Regions from separate parts of the Paraburkholderia sp. J69-1 genome, predicted to be linked through region 3. Evidence: predicted binding sites of a transcription regulator. Region 3 holds the regulator's gene; each other region holds the start of a gene.

Region 1 (7,975 bases), on a different contig from region 3:
TGCTCGATGTCGACGCCTACTGGCAGATGATCGTGAAGGGCGGCATTCTTGTGCTGGCCGTGTGGGTCGATGTGGTGTCGGGGTCGAACCGCCGCTGAGTTTTTGTCTGATGTGAAGCGGTGAGCCCAACGGGCGGGACGCGCATCCCGCCCGTTTTCTTTTGCACTTTTCTCGCCGCAACAAGCCGGTTGAAAGCGCGTTGACACGTGTTGCGGCTTCGGTACGTGGCGTGCGGATTCCAGCCACAATCGATTCGTCGTGTGCCTCCAGCGCATCGTCCCGCTTCATGCTGCCGGAGCTGCCACCGCCTGCCGCGGCGCCGCACGCTTCGCGCAATCCGCGTGGTCGTTTGCTGGGCCTCTATCTGTGCGACGCGCTGCCGCCTGTCACTTTTCCGACGCATTCATGCAATGCGCCGTGCCGTTTCGCATCGACAAGATCGCCGTGCCCGCCGATATTCCCGAAGCGAAAGCCGCGAAGAAGGGCAAGGGCGATGGCAAGGCCGCGAAACCCGACGTGAAGCAAGTCGCCCCGGAAATTGCCGCCGACGATCTGGAAGGCGATCCGCCTCCGCCGCCGCCGAAGAAAAATGGCAAGGGGAGCGGCAAGTCGAAATCGGCGTGATTCAAGTTCGATGTGAGCGCAGCGCCATTCGTGGCGCTGCGTTTTTTATCGACGGAATTAATATGGATTCCGTATCAATCAGGCGTCACGCGATATCCCACCATGCAGGCAGCAAGGCGCGCACATCGGGCCGCGCGAACCGGTCGTCCAGCAGATGCACCACGCCGCTATCGTGTTCGCTGCGGATCACGCGGCCGGCTGCCTGCACGACCTTGCGCAGGCCGGGAATCAGATAGGTGTAGTCGAAGCCCGCGCCGTACAGCGCGTCCATGCGCTCGCGCATCGCTTCGTTGACGGCGTTGACCTGCGGCATGCCCAGCGTTGCGATAAACGTGCCGATCAGTCGCGTGCCCGGCAGATCGATGCCTTCGCCAAACGCGCCGCCCAGCACCGCGAAGCCAATGCAGCAACCGCCTTCCACGAAGCGCGCCACAAATGCCTGCTGCTGTGCTTCGTCCATCGTGCGCGACTGCATCCATGTATCGATGTGCGCGTGACGCGCAACGAAGACATCGGCGGCCTGCTGAAGATAGTCGTAGCTACTGAAGAAGCAGAGGTAGTTGCCGGGACGCTGCGCATATTGCCGCGCGATCCGCTCGACCAGCGTGTCGAGCGAGCGTGCGCGATCCTTGTAGCGCGTCGAAATATCGCGCGCGATCTGCACATCGAGTTGCTCCGCGCGAAACGGCGTGCCGATTTCCACCTGCACCGTGTTCGCGTGCAGGCCGAGCATATCGGCGTAAAAATGCGCGGGCGAGAGCGTGGCGGAAAAGAGCGTCACGCTATGCGCGGCGGCCACGCGCGGGCGCAAGGCGTTAGCGGGCACGAGATTGCGTATGCACAAGGTCGAACGCGTGCGCTTGCCCGCATGACCGGCCAGGGGCGTGACGTCGAAGATCGATTGCGTATCGAAGCGTTCGGCGAGACGCAGGAAATGCAGCGCGTCGAAATAGAAGCGTTCGAGATCGGCGTCGCGCACCAGCGCGGGTTCCGCAAGCTGATCGCCGATGCGGGCAATCACGTCGCCCAGCGCACCGATCAGGCCGTCGGGCAGCGTATCGCTTGCGCGCCACGCATCGGGCGAAAGCGCGTTCTGTGCGTTCCAGTGACGCGCGAGTCGCGTGAGCGCGCGCTTGACCTGCGCGCTCGCGGTACGCCGCACGGCATCCATGCGCGTCTGCACGAGTTCGGCGGAATACATCGCGCGGGCGCGCTCGGGCAGATTGTGCGCTTCGTCCACCAGCAGGCTCATGCGCCACTGGTTGTGTGCGCCGAGCATGAACAGCATCGCGCTCACGTCGAAGTAATAGTTGTAGTCGCCGACGATCACGTCGCTCCAGCGCGCGAGTTCCTGGCCGAGGTAATACGGGCAGACCGCGTGTTCGCGCGCGACTTCGCGCAGCGCGTCGCGCTTGAGATGGACGCGGGCGAGCGCGGCTTCGCGGGCGGCGGGCAGGCGGTCGTAGAAGCCGCGCGCGAGCGGGCACGACTGGCCGTGGCACGCGAGTTCGGGATGCTCGCAGGCCTTGTCGCGCGCGACGAGTTCGAGCACGCGTAGCGGCAGCGGCGCGTTGGTTTCGTCGCTTGCGTCGTTCTGTGCATTCGCGAGCGTGTCGAGCGCATCGAGCGCGAGTTGCCGCCCGGAGCTTTTCGCGCTCAAAAACAGCACCTTGTCGATGCCGCCGCGCGCGCAGGCCTTCAACTGCGGAAACAAGGTGCCGATGGTCTTGCCGATGCCCGTCGGCGCCTGAGCGAGCAGACAACGGCCTTGGGTGGCCGCGCGCCAGACCGCCTCGGCGAGATCGCGCTGGCCCTGACGAAAGCTCGGATGCGGCAGCCGCAGCGCGGCAAGCGCCGTGTCGCGCGCGGTACGATGCGCGCTTTCCTGCTCGGCCCATGCGATAAAGCGCGCGCATTGCGCTTCGAAATCCGCACGCAACTGCCAGGCGCTGGCCTGCTCGACGAGCGCCGTTTCGCGCCCCGAACCGATGTCGTAATACACCAGCGCCAGTTCGAGCGCATCGAGGCCAAGCTTCTCGCACATCAAGGCGCCGTACACGCGCAACTGCGCCCAATGCAGCGCGCGCTGGTTCTCGCGCATGGCGTCCAGATCGCCGCGATAGGTCTTGAATTCTTCGAGCCGCTGCCGCGCGGGATCGTAGCCATCGGCGCGCCCGCGCACGGTCAGTGTGCCGATGGTGCCGCTCAGGGCGATTTCCGTTTCATAACCGGCAGGCCGGCGCGCGGCGATAGCGGCGTGACCCGCGCGGCCTTCGCTCGCATCGGGCGAGGGCGTGAAGCGCAGATCGAGGTCGCCGCGTTTGGCGGTGAACTCGCAAAGCATGCGCACGGCGACGGTGTAACTCATGGCGCGATCACGGCTTCCTGCGCGATGTCCTCGCTTGCCCAACGCGCCTGCAATACCGTCACCGGCATGCCGTGCGCGGCGCAGTAGGCGAGCCAGCGGCGCTGGTTGTCCTGCAGGCGATCGCCAGGCCCTTTGACTTCGATCAGTTCGTAGCGGCGCTCGCGCGGCCAGAAGCGCACGAGATCGGGCAGGCCCGAACGATTCGCAGCCGGCTCGCGCAACAGGCGCTCGAACCACAGACGCAGATGCGCGGCCGGGAAGCAGTCGAGCGCCAGCGCGAGCAGGGTGTCGTCGAGCGTGCCCCATGCGACGAAGGGCGCCTGCGTGCCGTATTTATCGGCGAAACGCTGCGCGATGGTGTGGCGATACGTGCCGGTTTCGAGTTCGGCGAGACAGGCGTCGAACAGCGCCGCGCGGCGCGTAACGAAATCGGCGGCATGCAGATCGGCGGGGCCGCGCTGGAACGGGTGGAAGAACGCGCCCGGCAGCGGCGCGAACAGCGCGGGCCAGCACAACAGGCCGAACAGGCCCGTAATGAGCGTGTTTTCGACGTAGAACACGGGCGCTTCGGCGTCGCTGCCGGCGAGCGCGAGGCGAGCGGCTTCTTCCACGCGCAGCGGCCGGTGCGCGGCGGGCAGCGTCAGTTCGATGAGCGAGTGATCGGGCGCGGCGGGCTGGCTGCGTGACGTCGCGCGGCGGCGCGTCAGACGGCCGAGCGTGCGCGCCGCGCGCTGCGCCTCTTCTTCGTTCGCGGGCGCTTCGGCAATCGACTGGGCGAGCGCGCAGGCCGCGTCGCGCTGTCCCAGTTGCTCGAGCACGCGCACGCGCCGGTAACGCGATTTGGGGTGGCCGCAGTCGAGATAGGCGCGCATCGCCAGCGCCGCTTCGCCCAGCCGTTCGGCCGACTGGCCCGCCGCGTGGCGCACACGGTCGTGGCGCGCGCGCAGCCAGGCGTTGTGGTGCGTGTGCGCGGCAAGCGCGTCGAGAGCATCGAGCGCGGTGGCGATGTCGAGCGCGCCTGGATCTTCGGGCGCGACATCGAAAATCGCGCGGCAATCGCGCAGGGCCAGATACGCGTCGATATCGGCGCGCTGCTGGAAGGCCCGCGAGGCGCTGTCGAGCGGCACCGGTTCGTAGCGGTAGACGCCCAGATCGGCGAGCACGAATTCGGACCAGTCCTGATCCAGATTGCCGAAGAACATCAGGCGCAGACGTTCGCACAGCGGCGCGGCGACGAAGTCGAAAACCGTATCCGCCGTGGCGGGAAACCACGCGCTCCAAAGACGTGCGGCGGGCGCGGCGGCGCCGAGCGCGTCGAGCGTGGCCGCGCGTGTGGCGGTGCGCGGGTTCAGGGCGATCAGGTCGGACGTGGCGGCTTCGCCCTGCGCGACGAGCCGCGCAGCGAGCGTCTGCAATTCTGCCTTGGTCACGAGCGCCGCAAGCGCGTCGAGCGCGAGTTCCGGCGTCGCGTCGAGCCAGCCCGCCTCGATCAGCGGCGCGGCCGCCGCGCGCGGGCAGCCGATCTCGGCGTAATCGAGTTTGCTCGCGCGAAAGTGCGGGCCCTTGCGCATCAGCATGCGCACGAACAGCGCCCGCGCCGCGAGCGGCAGGGCGCCGAATTCCTGCGCGAAACGGCGTTCGGCGTCGTCGAACAGGTCGGCGCAGCGCGCGTCGAGCCAGCCGAGCGCGCGCTCGAAATTCGCCAGGTAGTAGAACGGATCGGGGGAGTCGGGGAGCACGCGCGGCACTGTATGGATATACAGCCGCGATGATAGCAGGCCCGCGCGCTTCGCTGCCGGCGGGGCCGTCCGGCGTAGATCGGCGTCGGGCGGGCCGTAAGCTACAATTGGCGCAGCCTGAAAACCGGATCGCGCTGCACGCGCGACTACAGTGACAAAACAGCGACAAGAGCGATGAACAAACGGAATGCCTGTCTCGTCGGCCTCGCGGCCGGCGCCACCCTGCTCGCGGGCTGCGTTGCGCAGTACCAGAACCCCAGCGCCTGCGAACAGGAGATGCGCAGCCGCCTCGCCAGTGCGTCGCTGGGCGACTTCTCCGTCACGCACACGGCGGTGGCGTATCGCGGCAAGCGCGTCGTCATCGAAGGGCAACTCGAACGCGGCATGATTCCGGCTTCGGGCGTGCTCGGGGCTTCGGAAGCGCTCGCGGTGGGCGGCATGCCGAATGCGGGTTCGCCGGCGGTGGCGTCGTCGGGGGCATCCGCTGCATCGGCTTCGTCCAGTGCGGCTGGCGTGACGGGCAAGCAGCACGCTGCGGTTGCCGTGCCGGCGTCGGGCGCCTCTGCGGTCAGCGCGGCTTCGGCGCCGAAGGTCGAAGAGCCCAAACCCACCACGCCGCTTGGCATCCTCGCTGTGAAGCTCGGCCTGCACAAAGCGCCGCCGCCTGGCGCCGCCGCGGAATGCCAGTACGACCGCACCGGCGCGCTCACCGCGTTCCACTGGCTTTCGCCAGCCGCGCTTGCGAAGACCACGCCCGCAACGCCCGCATCCGACGCGCAGGCCGAATAAGCCGAAGTCAGCACAGGTCACTACAGGCCAGCGCCCCGCGCGCATTCAGAACGCGTAGTACGGCCCCGTGCCTGCGGGTGTCGTCTGCGCCTGGATGGCGGTGTAGACGCGCCGTCCGAAGAAGAACGGCAAGCCCCAGCCGAATGCGCTGCCGTTGTAGCCCGCAAGATTGTTGAACGCCCAGTTGCCGGTCGCGAACAGCGACGTCGCATTCGCAACCGACAGCGAAGCGGGCGCGGCCACGCCATCCACGCCCTTGAGCGTCGCGGCCAGGCTCTGCGGCGAACTCGGGCAGAACCACACGCCGCAGCGCGTGAGCGTCGCGTTCGCGAAGAAGAAGCCGTTCGAACCGCTGTCGATGTAGCTCTGCGAATAGACGCTGCCATCCGATGTCGTGGTCGAAACGAAACCCGTCACCGAATTGCCGCGCAGCACGGTCGCGCTGCCGAGCGCATTGTTCGCCTGCGAACCGATGCCGAAGATCAGCGAGCCGCTCACTGCGCTTTCTCCCGTGCTCGCAATCGCCGGAAGATCGACGATAACGCCGTTATTGTCGGTGGCGAAGGCCGCGACCGGATTGCTCACCTGCTGCGTGAGCGGCTGCGTGCTCGCCGTGCAGTTGCCGGATGGGCATGCGTAGTACCACGAACTATTGGGTCCATTCACGCAGGATGCACCGCAATCGGCACCGAACGGCCCGACGCCGAGAATGCCGTTCGAGCGCAGCGCCGTGGCGTTGATCATGGCGAGGCCAAAACCCTTGCAGGCGCTGGGGATGGTCGGCACGGACGGGTCGGCGATCAGCTGGATCGGCAAGGCGGAGGCGACTTCGCCCGCGAGCTTGACGTCGGCGCTGCGCACCGCGCCCCACGTGTAGCCGGAGCCGAACGCCGCGCACGAACCGGCCGGATCACTGCCGTTGCCGGCGGGCACGGCCGGGAGCGCGAAGCCGGCCGGCAAGGCCGAGGCAAGCAGGCGCAGCCCCTGCGAGCCGGTATCGACCTGGACGTTGTTGACGGTCGCGCAGGTGCTGGTGCCGGGCACGCAGACGGTGACGTTCGCCATCAGCATGTTGCGCGTCGAAGTGGGCGTCGAGGCGACGGTGATCGGCAAGACGTTGGGCGTGGTCGATTGCGTCACGCTGCCGGTGCTCGTGGCGGGCGTGGTGGAGGGGGGCGAGGCGCCGGACGATCCCGATGCCGCAGGCGTACTGGCCGCGGACGTCCCGCCCGGTGCCGCCGCCGCTGCGGACGACGAACCGCCGCCGCCACATGCAGCGAGCGCGGCCGCGAGCATCGCCGCGAACACGCACAGGCGCGCGCTCATCGCAGATCTCCTTCGCTCACGCCTGCGGGCAGCGCGCCCGGCAGCCACGCGCGGCCCACGTAGCTGCGCATCAAACCGCCGGATTCGACGATCACGCTCGGCGTATCCACGCGCGCGGCGTGCAGATTGTCGCGATCGGCCACATGCAGCGCGACGGCGCCGTTCTGGAAGTCGGCGGCATAACGGCCGAGGAGGGTGTGCAGATTCGGCGCCGATGGCCCTTGCCACGTATAGGCGACGATCTGGCCGCTGGCCGTGGCCACGTATTCGCTCACGCGCGTACCGGCTGCATCGACGCACTGCGTGACGCGCAGTGCGCCGCCCGCGAGCGACTGGGTTGCGTCGGCGGCGTCGGTGGCGAGGCTCACGCGCGCCGCCGTCGGCACGATGTCGCCGAGCGCGGCCTGCGCGGGGCCGGATAGCGCGCCCAGAAGGCCCAGAAGCACCAGAAGCGATAGAAGGCGGGCACCGGACGTGACGCGGCCCAGCCGGATGAGGCTGCAAGTTGTCATGAATTCTCTCCGTACGACGTTTTAGAATTTTTCTTTCTGATTTTTTTTGGGGAAATTAGCATCGCGCCGGTGCGGCAAGGCGTACACGCCAACAATGCCGATCGGCGCAAGCTCTGCGGCTGGCCGTCAGCATCGGCAAGTCATTGATAAAAAATAGGATTTGTCTGATTGATGTTGCGCGGAGAGTGTTTTCAGAATGTGGACGAACGTTACATCTGCGCGGTCGTCACGAGTCCTGCGCAGCGTTACAAGCCGTCCGGCGAAGCGCGCTTCTTACCGCTGCAACATGCGGAAACGCGTCCGCTTAATCCGGTTTTTGCACAGCGCGCCATCTCGCCGGTAAAATGGCTGGTTGATCCACGCAAACTGTCCGTGGCGTAGCCGAAGGGATTACCCGAACATGAGTGATTTTCATCAACGTCTTGCCGCACGCGCGTTTGCGCTCCTGATGGCGGGCGGGCTGGTCGCCGGCTGCAGCTCGCCGACGCCGGGCAAGATCGATTACCGTAGTGACGCAAAGGCGAAGCAATCGTCGCTGGCCGTACCGCCGAACATGCTCGACGAAACGGCCGACCAGCGCTCGCTGCCCCCGCAGGGCGGCGAAACCTCGCTGTCGG
Region 2 (7,975 bases), on a different contig from region 3:
TCGTCATCACGCAGGCGCCGCCCTGGGCTTCGAAGCCCATGCGGATGCCGCCGATACCGGCGAACAGATCGACGAAGCGAAAGCGTGCGGGCGCAACCGTCGCGCGCGCGGCTGTCGCTGCGGGCGCGGGATCGGCGCTGCGCAGCAACTCGCGCAGCGCGGCGTCGAGCATGGCGGGGCACGGCGTTTCGCCTTTTTCCCACCGACGCACGGTCTTGACGTCCTTGCCGACATGAGCGGCGATCTGCTGCTGCGTGAAGCGCTGACGTGCCTGCGCAAGCAGGTTTCGCGTATGGGCCGGATGCACGAAGTCCTCTCTGGGTATTTTGGCGGACATTATGACCGATACCTGACCCCCGTTACCAGGAATTCAGGACGCAAATGTGCCTCGCGCGTACGAAAGACGCGCAGACCGGTCAGTCAACCAGAAAGACGACGGGGTGTATCAGTGATTCGCGGCTTGATTCGCGATCTGGCCGGCCGCCTGAGCGGCGAGACTTGCGGCCAGCGAAGCGGCGTTCAGTTCGTGCAGGTCGATCAGCACCAGCAGACTGTCGATATCGGCAAGCTGGCCTTTGTTGATATGGCCAGTGTCGAGCAGCCGGTGCAGGCGTGCGCGCCAGTAATTCGCGGAGAGGATCGGCCCGCCGAGATCGCCCGTGAGGGAGAGCGGCATGACGCGACGGATGTGGGCAATGTCCTGATCGATCAGATTCGTCATCAGGTAGCCGGCGGGGAGGGGACGGAGCGTGTCCATGTAGGAAGATTACGACAGCTCCGACCCTAACTTTAATTCTTTGCGCTCCTTGTTTACCCTGGTGCGACCCAGCCGATGGTTCGGCTGGCTATTGCAACTTCGACGACCTCGCGAATTCAGCCCAGCAGCAACATCGTCAGCGACGAATACACGACAGCGGTGAGCGCGGCGATCAGGGCGAAAACGTAGGGCGAGGTCATGGCGGGGGTCTCCGATGGTCTGCGCGAAGGAGCCGGTCTCTGAGCGGCGTCGTGCTGGAAACCATCGTAGGCTAAGCTGGCCCGCGTGAAAGTTAACAATTGACAAACCAAAGTGGGCTGGCGAACACAGTCGCCAGCCCGGCGCGAGATGACCCCGGCGCGCGGGCGGAGGGTTTATTCCGCGGCGGCTTCCGGCGCATCGGGAGCGTCCGGCGTTTCCGGCGCATCTGCCGGCGCCGGGCCTTGCGCGGCGCCTTCGAGGAAGCGGCGCGTGGCGGCGAACGATTGCAGCATCTGCTCGGGCCACGGCGTTTGCAGCATGACGGCCTGATGGTTTTCGAACGCCGACGACAGCAGATTGATCAGCTCCGGCGAGCTCAGGTGGCGCAGCAGCACGCTCACGGCGATGGCGGTCGCCTGGCTCGCGCCTGCGGTCTGCAGTTCGGAATGGGTGAGAGCGGCGACTTGCTTCTGGATGTCCATAGGGGATCTGCCTGAAAAAAGCGCACTGCGGCGCGCGTGAAATTCGGCTGGAACGAGGGTTCAGTAGCGAAACACGTGCCGCGCGGCGCTGAAAAATCGGAAAGCGGGAACAGGAATGTCCGTGCCCCGGTCTGTGAACTACGCGACCGGCGACGGCTGAAAAGGCAAGGGAAGATGGGATTGGGCTTGCGTGGCTGGTCCCCCTGGCAGGAATCGAACCTGCATCTAGCGCTTAGGAGGCACTTGTTCTATCCATTGAACTACAGGGAGCATCCAGTACTGCTGCGGGGCATGCGAGCCCCGACTCCGCCCAGCTGCCATGTTTCCCAAGTCACCCGTCATGGCGCGGAGTGCGCGCAGGGACGTAGCCCGCGCAGGCGCAAGAGTATAACAAACGCGATGCGGCGGGAAAATGGCGCTCGCGTGTCAATCGACACGCGACGATCCGCTTAGACCTTAAAACTCGACGACCGAGAATTCGGCCTTGCCCACATCGCACAGCGGGCAGCGCCAGTCTTCCGGGATATCCGCGAAACGCGTGCCCGCGGCGATACCTTCGTCGGGCAGGCCTTCTTCTTCGTTATAGATCCAGCCGCAGATCAGGCAGATCCAGCTCTTGTACTCGATGACTTCGCTCACAACACACCTTTGTTCATTGCAGTTCGCAGCCCGAAGCTGCGGATAAACCAGCCATATGGCCCCGTTTATCCGGGGCGAGGGCGACCCGCGATGTTACCGGAAAACGGCGGGCACACCGTTCGCGGGACTTTTGCGGGGCGATTGGCGTCACGTCGCATAGCGTATTCGCATCGCATCAAGCGATGTATTGACGATGGTTTGCGGCTGCGCGGCGTCGCGATGTCGGGTCATGATCGCGGTGTATGCTTGGCCGCGAGCCGATGCAATCGGGCAACCATCAATCGAGAGAACAGAGGAGCGAACCATGATGAAGAGGAACTGGCTGGCCGGCATGACCTTCGCGGCGTGTCTCGTGGCAAGCGGCGTCGCGCACGCCGAGGGCGTCTACTTCGTCGAGCCGAAGGACGGCGCCACCGTGAGCAATCCCGTGCACGTGAAATTCGGCATCGACGGCATGACGGTCGCGCCCGCCGGCACCGTCACGCCCAATACCGGCCATCATCATCTGCTGATCGACGGCCAGCCGCTTGCGCAAGGCACGGTCGTGCCGGTCAACGATAAATCGATTCACTACGGCAAAGGTCAGACCGAAGCCGATATCACGCTGCCGCCGGGCGATCACACGCTCACGGCGCAGTTCGCCAACGGCGCGCATCAGTCCTATGGCCCCGAGTGGAGCAAGACGATTACGGTCCACGTGAAGTAAGCGCAAGCGGGCGGCGCGGAGCCAGCCGTGCCGCCCGGTACAATACGGGCTTGCTCTCCAACGCAGGCCTCGGTTTCCATCCATGTCGCTTTACTCCATCTCCGACGCGCAACTCGCGTTTGGTCACGTCGCGCTGCTCGATCACGCGGACTTTTCGCTCGAAGCCGGCGAGCGCGTCGGCCTGATCGGCCGTAACGGCGCGGGCAAGTCGTCGCTGCTCACGATCGTCGCCGATCTCGCCCGTCCCGACGACGGCCTCGTCACGCGCCAGCAGAATCTCACGACCGTCTACGTGCCGCAGGAACCGGATTTCGATACCGATGCCTCGGTGTTCGATACGGTCGCCTCGGGCCTCGCGCAGGTGCGCGCGCTGCTCGACCAATACGATGTGGTCGCGCATGAGCTCGCGGAAACGCCCGAAGGCGCGGATCACGACGCGCTGCTCGCGCGCATGAACACGCTGCAATCGTCGCTGGACGCGCACGACGGCTGGAACTGGCGCACGCGCGTGGCCACCACGCTCGCGCAGATCGGCCTCGAAGGCGAAGCGCGCGTGGGCGCGCTCTCGGGCGGGATGCAAAAGCGCGTGGCGCTGGCGCGCGCGCTGGTGCTGCAGCCGGACGTGCTGCTGCTCGACGAACCGACCAACCACCTCGACTTTGACGGCATCCGCTGGCTCGAGGAACTGCTGGTTTCGCAGCGTTCGAGCCTGCTGTTCATCACCCACGATCGTGCCTTCCTCGATCGCGTGGCCACGCGCATCGTCGAACTCGATCGCGGCAAGCTGCTCTCGTATCCGGGCAACTTCACGCAGTATCAGGAGCGCAAGGCGCAGCAGCTCGAAGTCGAGCGCGTGGAAAACGCGAAGTTCGACAAGCTGCTCGCGCAGGAAGAAGTGTGGATTCGCAAGGGCGTGGAAGCGCGCCGCACGCGCAGCGTCGGACGTATCGCGCGTCTCGTGCAGATGCGTAACGATCGCGCCGAGCGCCGCAACGTGCAGGGCAACGTGAAGCTGGACGTTTCGCAGGGCGAGAAGTCGGGCAAGATCGTCGCGGAACTCACGGATGTGGTGAAGCGTTACGGCGATCGCACGATCGTCGATAAGTTCTCGGGCACGGTGATGCGCGGCGACAAGATCGGCTTTGTCGGCCCGAACGGCGCGGGCAAGACCACGCTGCTCAAGCTGATTCTCGGCGAATTGAAGGCCGACGAAGGCACCGTGCGCGTGGGCACGAATCTGCAGGTGGCGTATTTCGACCAGATGCGCGCGCAGCTCGACCTCGAAAAAACGCTGGCCGATACCATCAGCCCGGGCAGCGACTGGGTCGAGATCAACGGCACGAAGAAGCACGTCATGAGCTATCTGGGCGACTTCCTGTTCGCGCCCGAGCGTGCGCGTTCGCCCGTGAAGTCGCTGTCGGGCGGCGAGCGTAACCGTCTGCTGCTCGCGCGTCTGTTCGCGCGCCCGGCGAACGTGCTGGTGCTCGACGAGCCGACCAACGACCTCGATATTCCGACGCTCGAACTGCTCGAAGAACTGCTCGCCGATTACGACGGCACCGTGCTGCTGGTCTCGCACGATCGCGCGTTCCTCGACAACGTGGTGACGTCGGTGATCGCGGCCGAGGGCGCAGGGCGCTGGCGCGAATACGTCGGCGGTTTCAGCGACTGGCAGACGCAGAGCGCGCGCGCGCAGGAAATTGCCGAAGCGCGTGCGCCGAAGGAAGCCGCACCGGCCGCGGTTGCGCAGAAGGACGGCGCGGCGGCCCGCAACGCGCAGCGCAGCGTGAAGCTGTCGTTCAAGGAGCAGCGCGAACTGGAAGAGCTGCCGAAGAAGATCGAGGCGCTGGAGACGGAGCAGAAGACTATCGGCGCGCAGATCGAGGATGGCTCGATTTTCGCGAAGGATGCGAAGGAAGGCACGCGCATGACCGAGCGCTATGCAGCCATCGACGAGGAATTGCTCGTTGCGCTGGAGCGCTGGGAAGAGCTTGAGGCGAAGCGGAAGTGATGCTGGAGTAATACGGGAAAACGGTCTGATGAAGGCCGTTTTTTTTATGGCGTGGAACGATGGAGCGGGAATACACGCGTTCGTCCCAACCTTGCAACGAACAGTCCACCAACGCAGCTAACGAAAATCCCCCAACCACCCGCGCCAAACCCCTTGCGGCAAGCGCTTCATTCTACGCGACTCGCGTTCCAGGAAACCCCCTGGCCGAACGGCCGACCCCCAAGCAAATTGCCGCGCGGTCCCAAATCAGTACAATACCTCGCGAATACGGCGGACCGGGTTTGCGCGCCGCGCCTGCGCGCCAGGCGAGCAGCCCGTCCATGCCATTGTTTCGTCACGGTTTTTTTGAACACTCAACGCGTTTTCCCCGCAGATGTCCACAGCCTCTGTGGACAAGCGCGCGGACAACCCCCTGCGGATCACCATGTCAACGAAGAAGTCAAACGCTGCGAACGCTGGATATAGCGAAGCGTCGATCAAGGTGCTCAAGGGCCTCGAGCCCGTCCGGCAACGGCCGGGCATGTACACGCGCACCGAGAATCCGCTGCACATCATCCAGGAAGTCATCGACAACGCCTCGGACGAAGCGCTCGGCGGCTTCGGCCGTCGCATCACGGTCACGCTGCACGCGGACCAGTCGGTTTCCGTCGAAGACGACGGCCGCGGCATTCCGTTCGGCCTGCACCCGGAAGAGAAGGTGCCGGTCGTCGAAATCGTTTACACGCGCCTGCACGCGGGCGGCAAGTTCGACAAGGCCGCCGGCGGCGCCTACACGTTCTCGGGCGGCCTGCACGGCGTGGGCGTCTCGGTCACCAATGCGCTCTCCAAACGCCTCGACGTGACCGTCTGGCGCGACGGCAAGGTCGCCGAACTCGGTTTCTCGAACGGCGATGTCGTCAAGCCGCTGAGCGTGCGCAACGCCACGCGCGAAGAAAAGAAGACCGGCACGCGCGTGACCGCGTGGGCCGACCCGAAATATTTCGATTCGCCGAATCTGCCGCTTGGCGAGCTGCAACGCCTGCTGCGCTCGAAGGCCGTGCTGCTGCCGGGCGTCGAAGTCGAACTGATCAACGAAAAGACCGGCGAGCGCCTGAGCTGGAAGTATGAAGACGGCCTGCGCGGCTATCTGCTCGAAGGCATGGGCGGCGCCGATCTGCTGATCCCGCTGTTCGAAGGCGAGCGCTACGCCGACGGCCGCACCAACGACGACACGTTCGCCGAAGGCGAAGGCGCCGCGTGGGTCGTGGCGTGGTGCGAGGAAGGCCCGCTCACGCGCGAGTCCTACGTGAACCTGATCCCCACGCCCGCGGGCGGCACGCACGAAAGCGGCCTGCGCGACGGTCTGTTCCAGGCCGTGAAGAGCTTTGTCGAGCTGCACAATCTTCAGCCCAAGGGCGTGAAGCTGCTGCCCGAAGACGTGTTCGCGCGCGTGTCGTTCGTGCTGTCGGCCAAGGTGCTCGATCCGCAATTTCAGGGGCAGATCAAGGAACGCCTGAACAGCCGCGACGCCGTCAAGCTGGTGTCGTCGTTCACGCGCCCGGCGCTCGAACTGTGGCTCAACCAGCATGTCGAGCACGGCAAGAAGCTCGCCGATCTCGTCATCAAGCAGGCGCAGGCGCGCACCCGCGCGGGCCAGAAGGTCGAGAAGCGCAAGAGTTCGGGCGTCGCTGTGCTGCCCGGCAAGCTGACCGACTGCGAAGCAACCGATATCGCGCGCAACGAACTGTTCCTGGTCGAGGGCGACTCGGCGGGCGGATCGGCGAAGATGGGCCGCGACAAGGAATATCAGGCGATCCTGCCGTTGCGCGGCAAGGTGCTGAACACCTGGGAAACCGAGCGCGACCGTCTCTTTGCCAACAACGAAGTGCATGACATTTCGGTGGCGATCGGCGTCGATCCGCATAGCCCGGACGAGACCGTCGATCTCTCGAATCTGCGCTACGGCAAGATCTGCATTCTCTCGGACGCGGACGTCGACGGTTCGCACATCCAGGTGCTGCTGCTCACGCTGTTCTTCAAGCACTTCCCGCAACTGATCGAGCGCGGTCATGTGTATGTGGCGCGCCCGCCGCTGTTCCGCGTCGATGCGCCCGCGCGCGGCAAGAAGCCCGCGCAGAAGCTCTACGCGCTCGACGAAGGCGAACTCGAAGCGATCCTCGACAAGCTGCGCAAGGACGGCGTGCGCGACACGCAATGGTCCATCAGCCGCTTCAAGGGTCTCGGCGAAATGAGCGCCGAACAGCTCTGGGACACGACGATGAACCCCGACACGCGCCGCCTGTCGCCCATCCTGCTCGGCGACCTCGACTACGAGGCCACCGTCGCGCGCATGACGATGCTGATGGGCAAGGGTGAAGCGGCTTCGCGCCGTTCGTGGCTCGAAGAGAAGGGCAACGAAGTCGAAGCGGATATCTGATCCGCACCTTCTGCATAACTGCCCACACAGATTACGGACTGACTGAAAAACATGGACGATCTTTTTGTTGAAGCGAATGGCGCCGAAGGCGGCGACTCGCTCACGCTCGGCCACTACGCGGAACGCGCCTACCTCGACTACGCCGTGAGCGTGGTCAAGGGCCGCGCGCTGCCCGACGTCTGCGACGGCCAGAAGCCGGTGCAGCGCCGCATCCTGTTCGCGATGAACGAAATGGGCCTGGGCGACAACGCCAAGCCCGTGAAGTCGGCGCGCGTGGTCGGCGACGTGCTCGGTAAATACCACCCGCACGGCGACCAGTCGGCCTACGACGCGCTCGTGCGTCTGGCTCAGGACTTCTCGATGCGCTATCCGCTCATCGACGGTCAGGGCAACTTCGGTTCGCGCGACGGTGACGGCGCGGCGGCGATGCGTTACACGGAAGCGCGCCTCACGCCCATCGCCAAGCTGCTGCTCGACGAAATCGACATGGGTACGGTCGATTTCATGCCGAACTACGACGGTTCCTTCCAGGAACCGAAGACGCTGCCCGCGCGTCTGCCGATGCTGCTGCTCAACGGCGCATCCGGGATTGCCGTGGGTCTGGCCACCGAAATCCCTTCGCACAATCTGCGCGAAGTGGCGACGGCGGCCGTGGCGATGATCAAGAATCCGAAGCTGACGCACGCGGAGATCATGGAGCGTCTGCCGGGGCCCGATTTCCCGGGCGGCGGCCAGATCATTTCGAGCGAAGCGGAAATCGCGG
Region 3 (7,975 bases):
TTGCCGCCTGGGCGCTTACCGGCGCCGCGCTGGCCGCGCCACGACTCGTGCGCCGCTGCAGATACCACTGCAAGGTGTTGATAAAGAGCAGCATGAGGAAGGACACGCACAGCATCACCACGGCCAGCGCGGTGGCGCCCGCGTAGTCGTATTGCTCGAGCTTGGTGATGATGAGCAGCGAGGTGATTTCCGACTTCATCGGCACATTGCCGGCGATAAAGATGACCGAGCCGTATTCGCCCAGCGCGCGCGCGAACGCGAGCGCGAAACCCGTGAGCAGCGCCGGCAGCGCGGCGGGCAGCACGACGCGGCGAAACGTCAGCCAGCGCGACGCGCCCAGGCACGCCGCGGCCTCTTCCTGCTCGCGCTCGAACTCTTCGAGCACGGGCTGCACGGTACGCACGACAAACGGCAGGCCGATAAAGGTCAGCGCCACCAGCACGCCCAGCGGCGTAAACGCCACCTTGAGCCCGAGCGGCTCCAGATATTGGCCGATCCAGCCATTGCCCGCGTAGACGGCCGCGAGCGAAATGCCTGCCACGGAAGTGGGCAGCGCGAACGGCAGATCGACGAGCGCGTCGATGACGCGCTTGAACGGGAACGTGTAGCGCACCAGCACCCACGCCAGCAGGAAGCCGAACACGGCATTGATGAGCGCCCCGCCGAGCGCGGAGAAGAACGTGAGGCGGTACGACGCGATCACGCGCGGCGACCACACGGCGCGCACGAACTGCGCCCAGTCGAGCGTCGCGGTCTTGAGGAAGGTCGCCGCGAGCGGGATCAGCACCACGAGGCTCAGATACGCCACCGTAATGCCGAGCGTCACGCCGAACCCGGGCAAGGCGCCAGGCTTCTGTAATCGGAACGTCGTCATGCTCTATCTCTTCACATGGGTTGCGCGGCGTCTTCTGCAACTTCAAGGCGTGCAGGCCGCTGCGCCGAAAGGCGCGCCTCGTTGGGCGCGCCTTGTTTTATGGTGCTTTTATGTTTGCTGCTTGCGGCTCGTATTGCAACTCTTACTGCGGCTGATAAATCGAGTCGAACACGCCGCCATCGGCAAAGTGCGTCTTCTGCGCGTTGGTCCAGCCGCCGAAGGTGTCATCCACCGTGTAGAGTTTGAGCTTCGGGAACTTCGCCGTGAGCGCCGCCGGCACCTTGTCCGAACGCGGACGGTAGAAGTTCTTCGCGGCGATCTCCTGGCCTTCCTCGCTATAGAGGAATTGCAGATACGCCTCGGCCTGCTTGCGCGTGCCTTTCTTGTCGACGACCTTGTCGACCACGGCCACCGGCGGCTCGGCCAGAATGCTCACCGACGGCACCACGATCTCGAACTTCTCCGGCCCGAACTCCTTGAGCGACAGGAAGGCCTCGTTTTCCCAGGCAATCAGCACGTCGCCGATCCCGCGCTGCACGAAGCTGGTGGTCGCGCCACGCGCGCCCGAATCGAGCACGCCGGCGTTCTTGTAGAGCTTCGTGACGAATTCCTTGGCCTTCTGGTCGTTGCCGCCCGGCTGGTGTTCCGCATACGCCCAGGCCGCAAGGTAGTTCCAGCGCGCGCCGCCCGAGGTCTTCGGATTCGGCGTGACGATCGACACACCCGGTTTGGTCAAATCGTCCCAGTCCTTGATGTGCTTGGGATTGCCCTTGCGCACAAGAAACACGATGGTCGAGGTGTACGGCGAGGCGTTATCGGGCAGACGCTTTTGCCAGTCCTTCGCGACGATGCCCTTGTTGGCCAGTGCGTCGATGTCCCAGGCCAGCGCCAGCGTCACCACATCGGCCTGCAGGCCGTCGAGCACCGAGCGCGCCTGCGCGCCCGAACCGCCGTGCGACTGCTTGATCGTGAGCGTTTCGCCGGTCTTGGCCTTCCACTGCTTGATGAAGGCTTCGTTGACCTCCTGGTACAGCTCGCGCGTCGGATCGTAGGAGACGTTGAGCAGGGAGGTATCCGCGTGCGCAGCCGGCGCCATCGCGACCATGCCCAGCAGCGGCGCCGCGCCGATAACCAGTTTTGCCGCCAGTGTCGTGAACCAGCCGCGCCCCGTAGTGCCTTGTTTCATCCCGCTTTCTCCGTGTTGTCGTGTGCCGTGTGGTGCTGCGCGCCACCGCGTTCTTGTCTGTGCGGCGATCGATGAAGGCCAGTCTAGCGATTGGCTTACATTATTAAAAATGATGTTTTTTCATTTTTTAATACGCAAAAGTGGTAAGCGCGGATAAATCGGCTGTCGGAGCACGTTTTCGTCCGTCAGACCATCGCAAAACGCCGTTGTAGCGCCACCCAAACGACAAACCTCAAGTAACACTTGAAAAGCGGCGAGTACTGTATAAAAATACAGCTACCTGTTCAAACATACAGTGTCGACATGACCAAACTCACCGCACGACAGCAGCAGGTTTTCGATCTGGTCCGCCGCGCGATCGAGCGCACCGGCTTTCCGCCCACGCGCGCCGAGATCGCTGCCGAACTCGGCTTCAGCTCGGCCAACTCCGCTGAGGAGCACCTTCGCGCGCTGGCGCGCAAGGGCGTGATCGAACTGGCTGCGGGCGCCTCGCGCGGCATCCGCCTGATGCCGGGGCCCGACGACCTGCCGCATCAATTCACGCTGCCGCACGCAAGCATCATGCAGCTCACGCTGCCGCTGGTTGGCCGCGTGGCCGCGGGTAGCCCGATCCTCGCGCAGGAACATATTTCGCAGAACTATGCGTGCGACCCGGCGCTCTTCTCGAGCCGCCCCGACTACCTGCTGAAGGTGCGCGGCCTGTCGATGCGCGACGCGGGCATCCTCGACGGCGACCTGCTCGCCGTGCAGAAGAAAGCCGAAGCGAAGGACGGCCAGATCATCGTCGCGCGTCTGGGCGACGACGTGACCGTGAAACGTCTGAAGCGTCAGCCCAACGGTATCGAGCTGATCGCCGAAAACCCCGACTACGACAACATCTTCGTCGCCGCCGGCAGCGCTGAATTCGCGCTCGAAGGCATCGCCGTCGGTCTGATCCGTCCCACCGAATTCTGATAATTCCGACCGCGCCTTGTCAGCGCCTGGTCCGCGCATCTTCTGGAGAGAGAGTCATGGAACGCCTTGCCCGCCTGTTGCCCTTCCGTCAATTCGGCCGTCTGCGCCATCTGCGCGGGATCGCGTCGTGTGCATTGCGCGACGCGCGCGCCTCGGCGGCAGCGCTCAATGGCTCGCTCTTCGAGAACACCGCTGAAGAGACGTACACGCCGGAACTGCCGCCCCTGCCGTCGGCACAACCTGCGTTCGCGCGCGTGTCGCTCAACAGCACGCTGAATACGGAACAGCCGGATCGCCGCGCGCCGGTGCGCGTCTATCACGGTCCGTCGCGCCTCATCATGGTCGGTACGATGGATGCGGTGTGCCGCGCGCTCGACCGTTGCATCGCCGAACAAACCGGCGACATGCCGGTGGCACTGGCGAAGTAACAAGCTGTTTCATGGGAAATTTTCTGGCGCGCGGGCGGTCAACACCCTGATTGAACTTTTGCCCCGTTCGCGCGGGGCCGCCCTGCCCGATGACCCATCCGACTGTCTCCACGCCTTCAGGCGCGTCCTCGAACTGGAAGAAACCCGTTGCGATTGCAGTCGCGGCGGTGGCCGTTGTCGCGGCGCTCGGCTATGGCTATGCGTCGCCGTACATCGCGCTCAACCACCTCAAGCAGGCGGCGGATGCGCGCGACGCCGTCGCGTTGAACGAATACGTCGATTACCCGGCGTTGCGCGTGAGTCTCAAGCAGCAGGTGGGCGAGATGCTGCAGGAGCGCATTCACGCGCAGCACAGTAGCAATCCGCTGTTGATGCTGGGCGCGGTGATCGGCTCGGCGTTGATCGGGCCGCTGGTGGATGCGTACGCGACGCCTGAAGGTGTGGCGGCGCTGCTCAATGGCATGCCGCCCACGGGCAAGCCCGGCGATCGCCCGGCACCGCCGCCGCCCGGGACGCAGGCTTCATCGGCACCGGCTGAAACAGCGCCGCCGGCGCAGCAACCCGCGCCCGCCAATACGGATACGTCGCAAGCGCCACCGCGTGCGCAAACCTCGGCGGGTTATCGCAGCCTCAATGAATTCGCCGTGACATGGCAGCGCAGCGCGAGCGGCGAGCACTATGCCGCCATCCTTCAGCGGCACGGGCTTTTCTCGTGGAAGCTTGCTGCGGTGGAATTGAACAACGCGAATGCCGGCAACGGCGCGGCCAATTAATCGAACGCCATTGAACCGCTACGCGCCCAGCCATTGCGACTGGGCGCATGTGAGTGCCTGTCACTGACAGAACACGGCGCGCCGTTACGCGGCCGCCTGCTGCTGCTTCTCTTCGGCTGCCGAAGAACACGCCACCAGAATGCTGCACGACACGCGATCGAGCAGCGGCGTAGTGCCCGCGCCCATCCACCAGCGCGACAGCCCCGTGCGGCAGCGATGCCCCACCACCACCAGATCCGCCTGGATTTCATTGGCCAGATTGGCAATTTCGTCGATCGGATGACCGAACGCGAAATGCCCCTGCGCGCGCACGCCGCGCTCGGTGAGCCAATCGACGCCTTCCTGCAGGATCTCGCGCGCCGTTTCCTCGAAGCGCCCGCACGCCACATCGGTCAGCAAACCGGCGCTTTGCGCGATGGTCGAACGCATATCCACCACCGAAAGCAGGTGCGTTTCCGCCTGCAGATCCAACGCCAGATCGGCGCCGCAGCGCAGCGCCTTGCGGCCCTCGCGCGAGCCGTCGTAACAGAGCAGAATCTTTTTGTAGCTCGCCATGATCGCTTCTCCCCACCCGCTCGAAGCGCAGGTTGTAACTGCATGATGGTGCGCCGCAATTCAGCGCGCAAGGGTTGGAAAACGCCAGGTAAGCGGACGACATGCATGCACCGTTCTGGCGCCTCGAAAGCCTTACGGCACGGGCTTTGCGCTGAATCTGGATGCTTGCCGTGACAGCCATTGCCGCAGCATCGGAATCGCGTTTGTGGCGCGGGCGCGCGCCACCTCGCGCGCGGCGATGCACTAGAATAGGCCGCCTTGCGACGTGCGACGCGTGCACCCCATGCACGCCCTGCGCACGATCGAAGGGACGCTTCAGGCGAACCCAAACCGACGATAAAACCGGAAAACGGTACGACATGCCCGCCATCGAATTCGAGCAGGTAATCAAACACTATGGAGACCGGACGGTCGTGAACGGCCTCTCGTTCAACGTCGTCCCCGGCGAATGTTTCGGACTGCTCGGCCCTAACGGCGCGGGCAAGACCACGACGCTGCGCATGCTGCTCGGCATTGTTTCGCCCGATGCGGGACGCATCAGCCTGTGCGGCGAGCCGGTGCCCGCGCGTGCGCGTCACGCGCGGGCACGCGTCGGCGTCGTGCCGCAGTTCGACAATCTCGATCCCGATTTCACCGTGCGCGAAAATCTGCTCGTGTTCGGCCGGTATTTCGGGCTTTCGGCAAGCGAGGCGAAGGCGCTTGTCGCGCCGCTGCTCGAATTCGCGCGCCTCGAAAGCAAGGCCGATGCGCGCGTGAGCGAGTTGTCCGGCGGCATGCGCCGGCGTCTCACGCTCGCCCGCGCGCTCGTCAACGACCCCGATGTGCTGGTGATGGACGAACCCACCACCGGGCTCGATCCACAAGCGCGCCACCTGATCTGGGAGCGGCTGCGCTCGCTGCTCGCGCGCGGCAAGACGATTCTGCTCACCACGCACTTCATGGAAGAAGCCGAGCGGCTGTGCAACCGCGTCTGCGTGATCGAGGAAGGCCGCAAGATCGCCGAGGGCGCACCGAAAGCGCTGATCGAATCGGAGATCGGCTGCGATGTGATCGAGGTCTATGGACCGGACCCGGCCGCGCTGCGCGACACGCTCGCGCCCTTCGCCAAGCGCACGGAAATCAGCGGCGAGACGCTGTTCTGCTATGTCGACGATCCCGCGCCCGTGCATGCGCAATTGCGCCCGCGCTCGGACCTGCGTTATCTGCATCGGCCTGCGAATCTGGAAGATGTTTTCCTGCGGCTGACGGGCCGCGAGATGCAGGACTAAGCCGCGGCATTCAGCCCCCAACGCACGCAGCGAAACCACCCAGCAGAACAGCCGATCACGCCATGCAGACACGCACTCAACCTCCGCCGCCCACGCGCCCCACCCGCCCCGCCCACCCGCCGCTGCGCGAGCCGCGCGCGGCCCTGCCCTCGAACGCGACGCACTGGATCGCCGTGTGGCGGCGCAACTATCTGGTCTGGCGCAAGCTCGCCATCGCGTCGATGTTCGGCAATCTCGCCGATCCGATGATCTATCTGTTCGGTCTGGGTTTCGGCCTCGGCCTGATGGTCGGGCATGTGGACGGCGTCTCGTACATCGCGTTTCTGGCGGCGGGCACGGTGTCGTCTTCGGTGATGATGTCGGCGAGCTTCGAGTCGATGTATTCGGGCTTTTCGCGCATGCACGTGCAGCGCACGTGGGAGGCGATCATGCACACGCCGCTCTCGCTCGGCGACGTGGTGCTCGGGGAAGTGATGTGGGCCGCCAGCAAGTCGATGCTCTCGGGCGCGGCCATCATGATCGTGGCGGGCGGGCTCGGCTATGCGAGCTTTCCGTCGATGCTGCTGGCGCTGCCCGTGATCGCGCTCGCGGGCCTCGCCTTCGCGAGCTGCGCGATGATCGTCACCGCGCTCGCGCCGTCCTACGACTTCTTCATGTTCTATCAGACGCTCGTGCTCACGCCGATGCTGCTGCTCTCGGGCGTATTTTTCCCGATCACGCAATTGCCGCCCGCCGCGCAGCACATCACGCTGATGCTGCCGCTCGCGCACGCCGTCGATCTGATCCGGCCGGCCATGCTCGGACGGCCTGTCGAGCACGCCGCGCTGCATCTGGGCGTGCTCGCGTTCTACATCATCGTGCCGTTCAGCATCGCGTCGATCCTGTTCCGGCGCCGCATGATGCGCTGAGGTCAGTCTTCGTCGTCGCCCCAGGGAATATCGACGTCCGAAATAAACGCGACCGTGGCGAACGGACCGCCTTCCTGACGGCCAATCTTGCCGTCCGAGCGATGCCACTCGACGCGGAACACCGTCGCCTGGGTCTGCGCGTGCAGACGCACGGTGCGGATTTCTTCCGGGTCGGCTTCCTCGACGGGTTCGTCCAGCGAGATCAGCAGTTGCTGCGGCCAGAGGCCGTCGGCGGGATCGTAAATACGGTCGCCGTCGGGGATCGAGACGTGCGCCTGCACGCCGATGGTCGCCGAAGCCTCGACGATCATCTTGCCGAGCGCGCGCAGCACCGCCGTCGCGCGAGCGGAATTGGCCTGGCGGATCGCGAGGTCGCCGCGCGTGAGCGCCTGTTCGAGTTTCGGATTGGTTTTTTGCTGTGCCATACCGTTTCCTGGGCCTGAGCCCTCATCTATGCGGACGGCCTGGCGGCCATCCGCGGTCTTAAGCTTGATCGTTAAAACGTCGTCGTTAGCGCCGCGCGATCGCTATCGATTCATCGTAGCACCGCGGCCACTGGCCCGACGCGCATTCAGGCCGCTACGCCGAACCCCAGCCCCACGGCCGCCAGCCCGGACACGATGCCGAACAGCACGACCACCACCGCCACGAGCGTCAGCACGCGCGGACGGAACGAGCCTGCCAGCATCGCCAGCGACGGCACGCTCACGGGCGGCAGCGTCAGCAGCAGCGCGCCCGCCGGGCCAACGCCCATGCCGAGCGCCAGCATCGCCTGAATGATCGGCACTTCGCCGGCGGTCGGAATCACGAACAGCATGCCCGCCACCGCAAACGCGACGATCCAGCCGATGCTGCTGGTGACGTCCGGGCCGATGTGCGGGAACAGCCACGCGCGCGCCGCGCCCAGCAGCAGCACGAGCACGATGTACTCCGGCACGAGGCGCACGGCCATGCGCGCAAAAATCCGCGCCCAGCGCGCGAACACATTGCCGCCTTCGGCCTGCTGGCGCGCGAGCAGCGCGAGACGGT
Region 4 (7,975 bases), on a different contig from region 3:
AGATTATGTAGGGTGCCCGGCACCCTGTCAAGCACTTTCTCAAAACTTTTTCAGGGCGCCGGGGCCGCCATCGGAATACGCCCGCTCAATCCTGCGAGTAGATATCCGAATCCTTGGTCTCCTTCACGAACAGCATGCCGATCACGAAGGTCGCCAGCGCGATGATGATCGGATACCAGAGCCCCGAGTAGATATCGCCGCGCGCCGCCACGATCGCAAACGCCGTCGCAGGCAGGAAGCCGCCGAACCAGCCATTGCCGATGTGATAGGGCAGCGACATCGACGTATAGCGAATCCGCGTCGGGAACATTTCCACCAGCATCGCCGCGATCGGCCCGTACACCATCGTCACGAAGATCACGAGGATCGTCAGGATCACCACGGTCATCGGCCAGTTGATCTGCGCGGGATCGGCCTTGAGCGGATAGCCCGCGCTCTTCAATGCGCCCGAAAGCGTCTTGTCGAACGCCGCGCCCGCCTCCTTGGCGCCTGGCGCCTTGCCGTCGAAGGTGTCGACGGTCGTGTCGCCCACCTTGATCTGCGCCATCGTGCCCGCCGGCGCCGCCACGTTCGAGTAGTTCAGGCCGGCCTTCGACAGTGCGCTCTTGGCCACGTCGCACGAGCTCGTGAACTTCGACGTGCCCACCGGGTTGAACTGGAACGAGCATTCGTCCGGGTTCGCGATCACGACGATCGGTGCGCGCGCGGTCGCGGCTTCGAGCGCCGGGTTCGCGTAGTGCGTGAGCGCCTTGAAGAGCGGGAAGTAGGCGAGCGCCGCGATCAGGCAGCCGGCCATGATGATCGGCTTGCGACCGATCTTGTCCGACAGCGAGCCGAAGAACAGGAAGAACGGCGTGCCGATCAGCAGCGCCACCGCGATCAGGATATTGGCGCTCGCACCATCGACCTTGAGCGTCTGCGTGAGGAAGAACAGCGCGTAGAACTGGCCCGTGTACCAGACCACGGCCTGGCCGGCCGTCACGCCGATCAGCGCGAGGATCACGATCTTGAGGTTCTTCCACTGACCGAACGCTTCGGTGAGCGGCGCCTTCGACACTTTGCCTTCGGCCTTGATGCGCTTGAAGGCCGGCGATTCGTCGAGTTGCAGGCGAATCCACACCGACACCGCGAGCAGCAGGATCGACGCGACGAACGGCACGCGCCACGCCCATGCGCCGAACGCTTCTTCGCCCACCGTGGTGCGCACGCCGAGGATCACGAGCAGCGAGAGGAACAGGCCGAGCGTGGCGGTCGTCTGAATCCAGGCGGTGTAGAAACCGCGGCGTCCGGGCGGTGCGTGTTCCGCGACATAGGTGGCCGCGCCGCCGTACTCGCCGCCGAGCGCGAGACCTTGCAGCAGCCGCATGAGGATGAAGATCACCGGCGCGGCGATGCCGATCGACGCATAGCCGGGCAAAAAGCCGACCACGAAGGTCGACAGACCCATGATGACGATGGTGACGAGGAAGGTGTGTTTGCGGCCGACCAGATCGCCCAGGCGCCCGAACACGATCGCGCCGAACGGACGCACGGCGAAGCCCGCGGCAAAGCCGAGCAGCGTGAAGATGAAGCCCGCCGTGGGATTGACGCCGGAGAAAAAGCTCTTGCTGATAAAGGCCGCGAGCGAGCCGGCCAGATAGAAGTCGTACCACTCGAACACGGTGCCGAGCGACGACGCGAAGATCACGCGTTTTTCGTCGCGGGTCATCGGCGAGTGCGAGACTTGTCCGCCAACGGTTGCCATATGTGTCTCCAATTTTGATGTGCGTGTGGGCCCGCGGTCGAGGCGGTCCTGCGCTGCATTATTGGAATGGAAACTTACGGGGTTCTGACGGACTAGGGATGATTTCAGGCGCGCGACTGGGATGTGGATTTGTTTTTATCGTCGCTTATTGTTGTTTAAATTGATGGCAACGATGTGCCATTTGGCTATATCGATCAAGTGTTGTGGCGGCGCGTGCGAGCCGCATCAGGGAAAGTCCCATCCCCGTTTTCGCGGCTTTTGACGCTTTCGCTGTCAGTTTCGGCTGGGTCGTGTCAGGAAACAGCGCGTAGCCGCAGCGTCACGCGCACGAGCGTTCCGGCCAGTCGCGGCGCTTCCTGGTAGACGTTGTCGTCGATGGCGAGCGTGCCGCCGTGCATCGTCGCGATTTCGCGCACGATCGCGAGCCCCAGGCCGCTGCCGTCGCCGTCGCGGCCGAGAATGCGATAGAAGCGCTCCTGCACGCGCTCGCGCTCGCCCACGGGAATGCCGATGCCCGTGTCTTCCACCTCCAGATGCACGGCGCGCGCGGCGGGCTCGGGCCGCACGCGCACGGTGATGCGCCCGCCCGTGGGCGTGTAGCGGATCGCGTTGTCGATCAGATTCGACAGCATTTCGCGCAGCATCACCGGGTTGCCGTCGACCAGAACAGCGGTCGCTTGATCGGCGTCTTCCGGGCCTTCGTAGCCCAGATCCATCTGCCGCGCGAGCGCCGGCTGAACCCAGTCGCGCACCGCATGACGCGCGACTTCGGTCACGTCGACGGGCGTGAAAATCTGCCCCGACATGCGGTTTTCGGCACGCGCCAGCGCCAGCAGTTGCGTGACGAGCCGCGCCGCCTGCTCGGAACTCGTCGCGATCTGTTCGAGCGAGCGATGCACCTCGGGCGAGGCGTGCTGGCGCAGCGCGAGTTCGGCCTGGGTGCGCAGGCCCGCGAGCGGCGTCTTCATCTGATGCGCGGCATCGGCGATAAAACGCTTTTGCAGTTCCATGTTCTGTTCGAGCCGCGTGAGCAGGTCGTTGAACGAGGTGACGAGCGGCTCGATTTCGGGCGGCGCGCGGCGCGCTTCGAGCGGCGAGAGATCGTCGGGGCGGCGCATGCGCATGTTCGATTGCAGCGCGTGCAGCGGCGCGAGGCCGCGCGACAGGCCGAACCACACCAGCAGGATCGCGAGCGGCAGGATCACGAACTGCGGCAGGATCACGCCCTTGATGATGTCGTTGGCGAGCGCGCGGCGCTTGTCGAGCGTTTCGGCCACCTGCACGAGCACGGGTTGCGAGCCGGACAGATGCTGCGGTTCGACCGTCGTATAGGCCACGCGGATGTCGATGCCGTGCAGCGTGTCGTCGCGGAATTCCACGAGGCCGGGCGAAGGGCGGTCGTCGTCGCGCGGCAGCGGCATATCGCGGTCGCCGCCCACCAGTTCGCCACGGCTGCCGAGCACCTGGTAGTAGACGCTGTCGACGTTATCGGCGCGCAGGAAGTCGCGCGTGGAATCGGGCAGCGTCAGTTCGGCCACGCCGTTGACCGGATGGATCTGGCGCGCGAGCACGTAGGCATCGGTTTCGAGCGCGCGGTCGAACGGCCCGTTGGCGATGGATTTGGCGACCAGATAGGTAACCGCGATGCTCATCGGCCAGAGCAGCAGCAACGGCGCGAGCATCCAGTCGAGGATTTCGCCGAACAGCGAGCGCGGGCGCGCCTCGGCGGCGGCTTCGGCTTCGTCGGGCGGGGCGAAGGGGTTGGCGTAGCGGGCGTCGCGCGCTTCGTCGTCGAGCGCGCCGGATAGCGCCGATGCGGCGTTCAGGCTGGCGGACGAAGCCGGCTGGCTGCGCGCGGCGGGAGCGGGCTCGGCCATCGTCGCGCCTGGCTATTTGAAGTAGTGGCTGGCCGGCATGGCGGGCGGCGAATCGGCCTGTGAATCGGCCTGCGTGGCGGCGCTCGATGGCGCAGCCGGTTGCGCGGTTTCCTTGGCTTCCTTCTCCAGACAGTAACCCAGCCCGCGCACGGTCACGATGCGCACGCCGCCGGTTTCCAGTTTTTTGCGCAGCCGGTGGACATAGACCTCGATCGCGTTGTTGCTGACTTCCTCGCCCCATTCGCAGAGGTGATCGACCAGTTGTTCCTTCGACACCAGCCGCCCGAGCCGCTGCAGCAGCACTTCGAGCACACCCAGTTCGCGCGCCGACAGATCGAGCACCTGCTCGTGGATGTGCGCCACGCGCCCCACCTGATCGAACGACAGCGCGCCGTGCCGCACGACGGTCGGCCCGCCGCCCGCGCCGCGCCGCGTGAGCGCCCGCACGCGCGCTTCCAGTTCGTTGAGCGCGAAGGGTTTGGCCATGTAATCGTCGGCGCCCAGATCGAGCCCTTTGACGCGCTCGTCGACGCTATCGGCGGCGGTGAGGATCAGAACGGGCAGGTTGGAATTGCGCGCGCGCAAACGTCGCAGCACTTCCAGGCCGGGCATTTTCGGCAGGCCCAGATCGAGGATCAGCAGGTCGAAAGACTGCATCGACAAGGCAGTATCGGCGTCCACGCCGGTACGCACGTGATCAACGGCATAGCCCGCCTGGCGGAGTGATCGGACGAGGCCGTCCGCGAGTATGCTGTCGTCTTCGGCAATGAGGATTCGCATGGTGCGCAAGCGTTGCCTTCGAAGCGCGACGTGGCTGCCGCGCGCGCTTCGCAGCACCGGCGCCGTGTTCGCAGGCTTGGGGCCTGAACGGTCGGCGCACGGCGGTCTCCGGAAATTCGCGGTTTCGGCGTGCGCGTTAGTTGAAAACGTGCTTGCCAAAACTACTGTTTTTTTATACAGTGTCTGGGTTCGTGCGCACCGCTCGTCATGTGTCAAAAACATGTCTCAAGCGAGCGCGTGCATCGTCATCAGACGCCGTTCATCATAGCAAAGGACGATTCATGGAAGATAGCAAGAAAGGCTCGGCTGGGCTGACTGCTGAGAAGGGCAAGGCACTGGCTGCCGCGCTCGCGCAGATCGAAAAGCAGTTCGGCAAAGGGTCGATCATGCGACTCGGCGACGGCGACGCGGTCGAGGACATCCAGGTGGTCTCCACGGGTTCGCTCGGCCTCGACATCGCTCTCGGCGTTGGCGGTCTGCCGCGTGGCCGCGTGGTTGAAATCTATGGTCCGGAATCGTCGGGCAAGACCACGCTCACGCTGCAGGTGATCGCAGAACTGCAAAAGATCGGCGGCACGGCAGCGTTTATCGACGCGGAACACGCGCTCGACGTGCAGTACGCCTCGAAGCTTGGCGTGAACGTGCCGGAACTGCTGATTTCGCAGCCGGACACGGGCGAACAGGCACTCGAAATCACGGACGCACTGGTGCGCTCGGGCTCGATCGACATGATCGTGATCGACTCGGTCGCGGCACTCGTGCCGAAGGCTGAAATCGAAGGCGAAATGGGCGACTCGCTGCCGGGTCTGCAGGCTCGTCTGATGTCGCAGGCGCTGCGCAAGCTCACCGGCACGATCAAGAAGACGAACTGCATGGTGATCTTCATCAACCAGATCCGTATGAAGATCGGTGTGATGTTCGGCAACCCGGAAACCACCACGGGCGGTAACGCGCTGAAGTTCTACTCGTCGGTGCGTCTGGACATTCGCCGTATCGGTTCGATCAAGAAGAACGACGAAGTCATCGGCAGCGAAACGCGTGTGAAGGTCGTCAAGAACAAGGTCTCGCCGCCGTTCCGCGAAGCCGTGTTCGACATCCTCTACGGTGAAGGCATCTCGCGTCAGGGCGAAATCATCGACCTGGGCGTGCAGGCCAAGATCGTCGACAAGGCCGGTGCGTGGTACAGCTATAACGGCGAGCGCATTGGCCAGGGCAAGGACAACGCCCGCGAATTCCTGCGCGAAAACACGGACATCGCTCGCGAGATCGAAAACCGCATCCGCGAATCGCTCGGCGTCAGCACGATGCCGGATGGCGTCAAGGATTCCGGCGAAGTCGAAATCGCAGACGAAGAATAAGTCCTGAATCGGGCCCTTAAGGGGGAGCACGACTGTGATGCGCAAGCGCGGATTGACCTCGGCGCCGCCGCAGGCCGCGAAGGCTTCGTCTGCGGACGAAGCCGGGCGTTTGCGTGATGCAGGCAGTGGTGAACGGAGCGCCGCCCGGCGCTCCTTCGCTTCCCTTGACCGGTCCCACGATTCATCCTGTATTACCTCGCAAAGCCGCGACGCCCATTCGGGCGATCGCGGCTTTGTGCATTCCGAGCCTCAACTTTTGTCCCATTCCTCCACGCCCGAACTCGACGACGAAGGCGGCGCGGTATTCGAAGTGCCGTTCGAGGCGTTCTTCGATACGCCTGCCGATCTCGCCGGCATTGTCGATGCATCGCCATCGCCTGTATCGAATGCTGCGAGTGGTGAACCCGCACGCGCATCGCGCCGCACGCCGCTTGCGGCTTCCGGGTCAACCGCTCAGCGAACCGCGCAGTCATTCACACGCAGTTCCCGCCGCAGCAACGATTTCGACGATTCCGAATCGTTCGATGCGCACGACATTGCGCGCGCGGCCGAAAAAATCCGCGAAGAAACCGGCGACAGTTACGAGCGCAGTTCCACGATGCGCGCCGCGCGCAAGGCCAACGCGGCTGCTGCGAACAGGCAGCGCCCCGAGCGTTCGCTCAAGGGCCGCGCGCTAGGCTATCTGTCGCGCCGCGAGTACAGCCGCGCGGAACTCTCGCGCAAGCTGATGACCTATACCGAAGACGCCGACGAACTCGAAGCGCTGCTCGACGCGCTCGAACGCGAAGGCTGGCTTTCCGATGCGCGTTTCGCCGAAAGCGTCGTCTACCGCCGTGCGTCGCGCGTGGGCGCGGGGCGCATCGTCAGCGAACTCAAGCGGCATGCTGTCGGTGAGGAACTGATCCAGGAAGTGAATTCGCAGTTGCGCGAGACGGAACTCACGCGTGCGCGTGCAGTCTGGCAGAAGAAGTATGGTCAATTACCGCAGACGCCGGCCGAGCGCGCACGTCAGGCGCGTTTTCTCGCCGCCCGCGGTTTTTCGATGTCGATCATCGGCAAGATCCTCAAAGGCATCGAGGAGGACTTTTCGGGCGATTGATCGAAAAAATGATCCGCCAGGATCAAAAAACGTCTCGAAACAAGCTTCTAGAGGGGGTGCGAGATCGTGGCTGTCTCAAATACCCGGTATGTTAAACTCGAGAAGTTTTCTAATCCGGTCTTACCTAGTATGCCGCTCTCTCCGCCCGCGCCTCGCCAGTTGCGTCATCAGCGCGCTATCCGGGCGGTCGCCTATGAGCGCGAAGACGGCCTCTGGGATATCGACGCGTGCCTGACGGATCACAAGCCTCGCGACGTGCCGCTTGCATCCGGTATCCGGCCCAATGGTTTGCCGATCCATGAACTCTGGCTTCGAATCACGATCGATCGCAAGCTCAATGTCGTCGACGCTGAAGCGTCGTCCGACTGGGTGCCTTACGACGGTCAGTGCCAGAACGCCAATCCCGCCTATCGGGCCCTTATCGGGCTCAATCTCCTCCAGAATTTCCGCCGCGAAGCGGGCCGGCTGCTCGCCGGCACGGCTGGCTGCACGCATCTCACAGAAATGTTGGGCGTGTTGCCGACTGTCGCCGTTCAGGCATTCGTGGGAGCCGTGTGGGATGTTTCGAACGGCAATCCAGGCGACGACGCAGGACCGGACCACGGCAAGACCGCCGGCGACGACACCGCCACCGGTGAAAAACCGCCTTTCCAGCTCGGCCGCTGCCACGCGCTGCGGTTCGACGGCGAGGCGGTCAAGCAGTTTTATCCGCGCTGGTATGGCCACGCGCCGCGTTCGCAAGAGCGTAGCGGGGCAGGTACCAGCGTGCGCGAAGACACTGGGCCGCGCCAGGATGGCAAGGCCGACGCCGTCGCGCATGAATAACAACAGCGGAAACGAAGTTCACTCCAACTCTCAGACTGAAGGGAATCACGCATGAAGATTCACGAGTACCAGGGTAAGGAAATCCTGCGGAAATTCGGCGTCGCGGTACCGCGCGGCACGCCCGTGTTTTCGGTGGATGACGCGGTCAAGGCCGCTGAAGAGCTGGGCGGTCCGGTGTGGGTCGTGAAGGCCCAGATTCACGCGGGCGGCCGCGGCAAGGGTGGCGGCGTGAAGGTGGCGAAGACGCTGGAACAGGTCCGCGAATACGCGAACCAGATTCTCGGCATGCAGC

The links. Region 3 encodes LexA, which represses DNA repair genes until DNA is damaged. Its sites were predicted from a motif close to ACTGTATNNNNATACAGT; they were not measured.
Region 1: the regulator LexA is predicted to act here: its motif matches at 4,739-4,756, upstream of U5A67_RS19880 (VRR-NUC domain-containing protein).
Region 2: the regulator LexA is predicted to act here: its motif matches at 5,133-5,150, upstream of U5A67_RS02445 (DNA topoisomerase IV subunit B).
Region 4: the regulator LexA is predicted to act here: its motif matches at 4,565-4,582, upstream of recA (recombinase RecA).

What each region holds. Positions count from the first base shown of each region.
Region 1 is NZ_CAJMZG010000010.1:148,427-156,401, forward strand. It holds gene U5A67_RS19865 (sugar ABC transporter permease) at 1-98, shown strand, start outside; gene U5A67_RS19870 (hypothetical protein) at 418-624, shown strand; gene U5A67_RS19875 (ATP-dependent DNA helicase) at 710-2,992, opposite strand; gene U5A67_RS19880 (VRR-NUC domain-containing protein) at 2,989-4,731, opposite strand; gene U5A67_RS19885 (hypothetical protein) at 4,906-5,520, shown strand; gene U5A67_RS19890 (DUF3443 domain-containing protein) at 5,566-6,846, opposite strand; gene U5A67_RS19895 (DUF2844 domain-containing protein) at 6,843-7,358, opposite strand; gene bamC (outer membrane protein assembly factor BamC) at 7,759-7,975, shown strand, end outside.
Region 2 is NZ_CAJMZG010000001.1:529,678-537,652, forward strand. It holds gene dcm (DNA (cytosine-5-)-methyltransferase) at 1-337, opposite strand, end outside; gene U5A67_RS02415 (hypothetical protein) at 446-721, opposite strand; gene U5A67_RS02420 (hypothetical protein) at 1,132-1,440, opposite strand; tRNA gene U5A67_RS02425 (tRNA-Arg) at 1,636-1,710, opposite strand; gene U5A67_RS02430 (rubredoxin) at 1,897-2,079, opposite strand; gene U5A67_RS02435 (DUF4399 domain-containing protein) at 2,384-2,785, shown strand; gene U5A67_RS02440 (ATP-binding cassette domain-containing protein) at 2,868-4,796, shown strand; gene U5A67_RS02445 (DNA topoisomerase IV subunit B) at 5,221-7,212, shown strand; gene parC (DNA topoisomerase IV subunit A) at 7,264-7,975, shown strand, end outside.
Region 3 is NZ_CAJMZG010000011.1:162,388-170,362, reverse strand. It holds gene cysT (sulfate ABC transporter permease subunit CysT) at 1-874, opposite strand, end outside; gene U5A67_RS21620 (sulfate ABC transporter substrate-binding protein) at 1,017-2,060, opposite strand; gene lexA (transcriptional repressor LexA) at 2,364-3,014, shown strand; gene U5A67_RS21610 (hypothetical protein) at 3,071-3,442, shown strand; gene U5A67_RS21605 (DUF2939 domain-containing protein) at 3,532-4,215, shown strand; gene U5A67_RS21600 (universal stress protein) at 4,300-4,770, opposite strand; gene nodI (nodulation factor ABC transporter ATP-binding protein NodI) at 5,130-6,038, shown strand; gene U5A67_RS21590 (ABC transporter permease) at 6,101-6,946, shown strand; gene U5A67_RS21585 (hypothetical protein) at 6,949-7,371, opposite strand; gene U5A67_RS21580 (permease) at 7,518-7,975, opposite strand, start outside.
Region 4 is NZ_CAJMZG010000012.1:156,218-164,192, forward strand. It holds gene U5A67_RS22695 (MFS transporter) at 86-1,744, opposite strand; gene U5A67_RS22700 (sensor histidine kinase) at 2,038-3,621, opposite strand; gene U5A67_RS22705 (response regulator transcription factor) at 3,634-4,401, opposite strand; gene recA (recombinase RecA) at 4,683-5,759, shown strand; gene recX (recombination regulator RecX) at 6,070-6,858, shown strand; gene U5A67_RS22720 (DUF2889 domain-containing protein) at 6,988-7,683, shown strand; gene sucC (ADP-forming succinate--CoA ligase subunit beta) at 7,735-7,975, shown strand, end outside.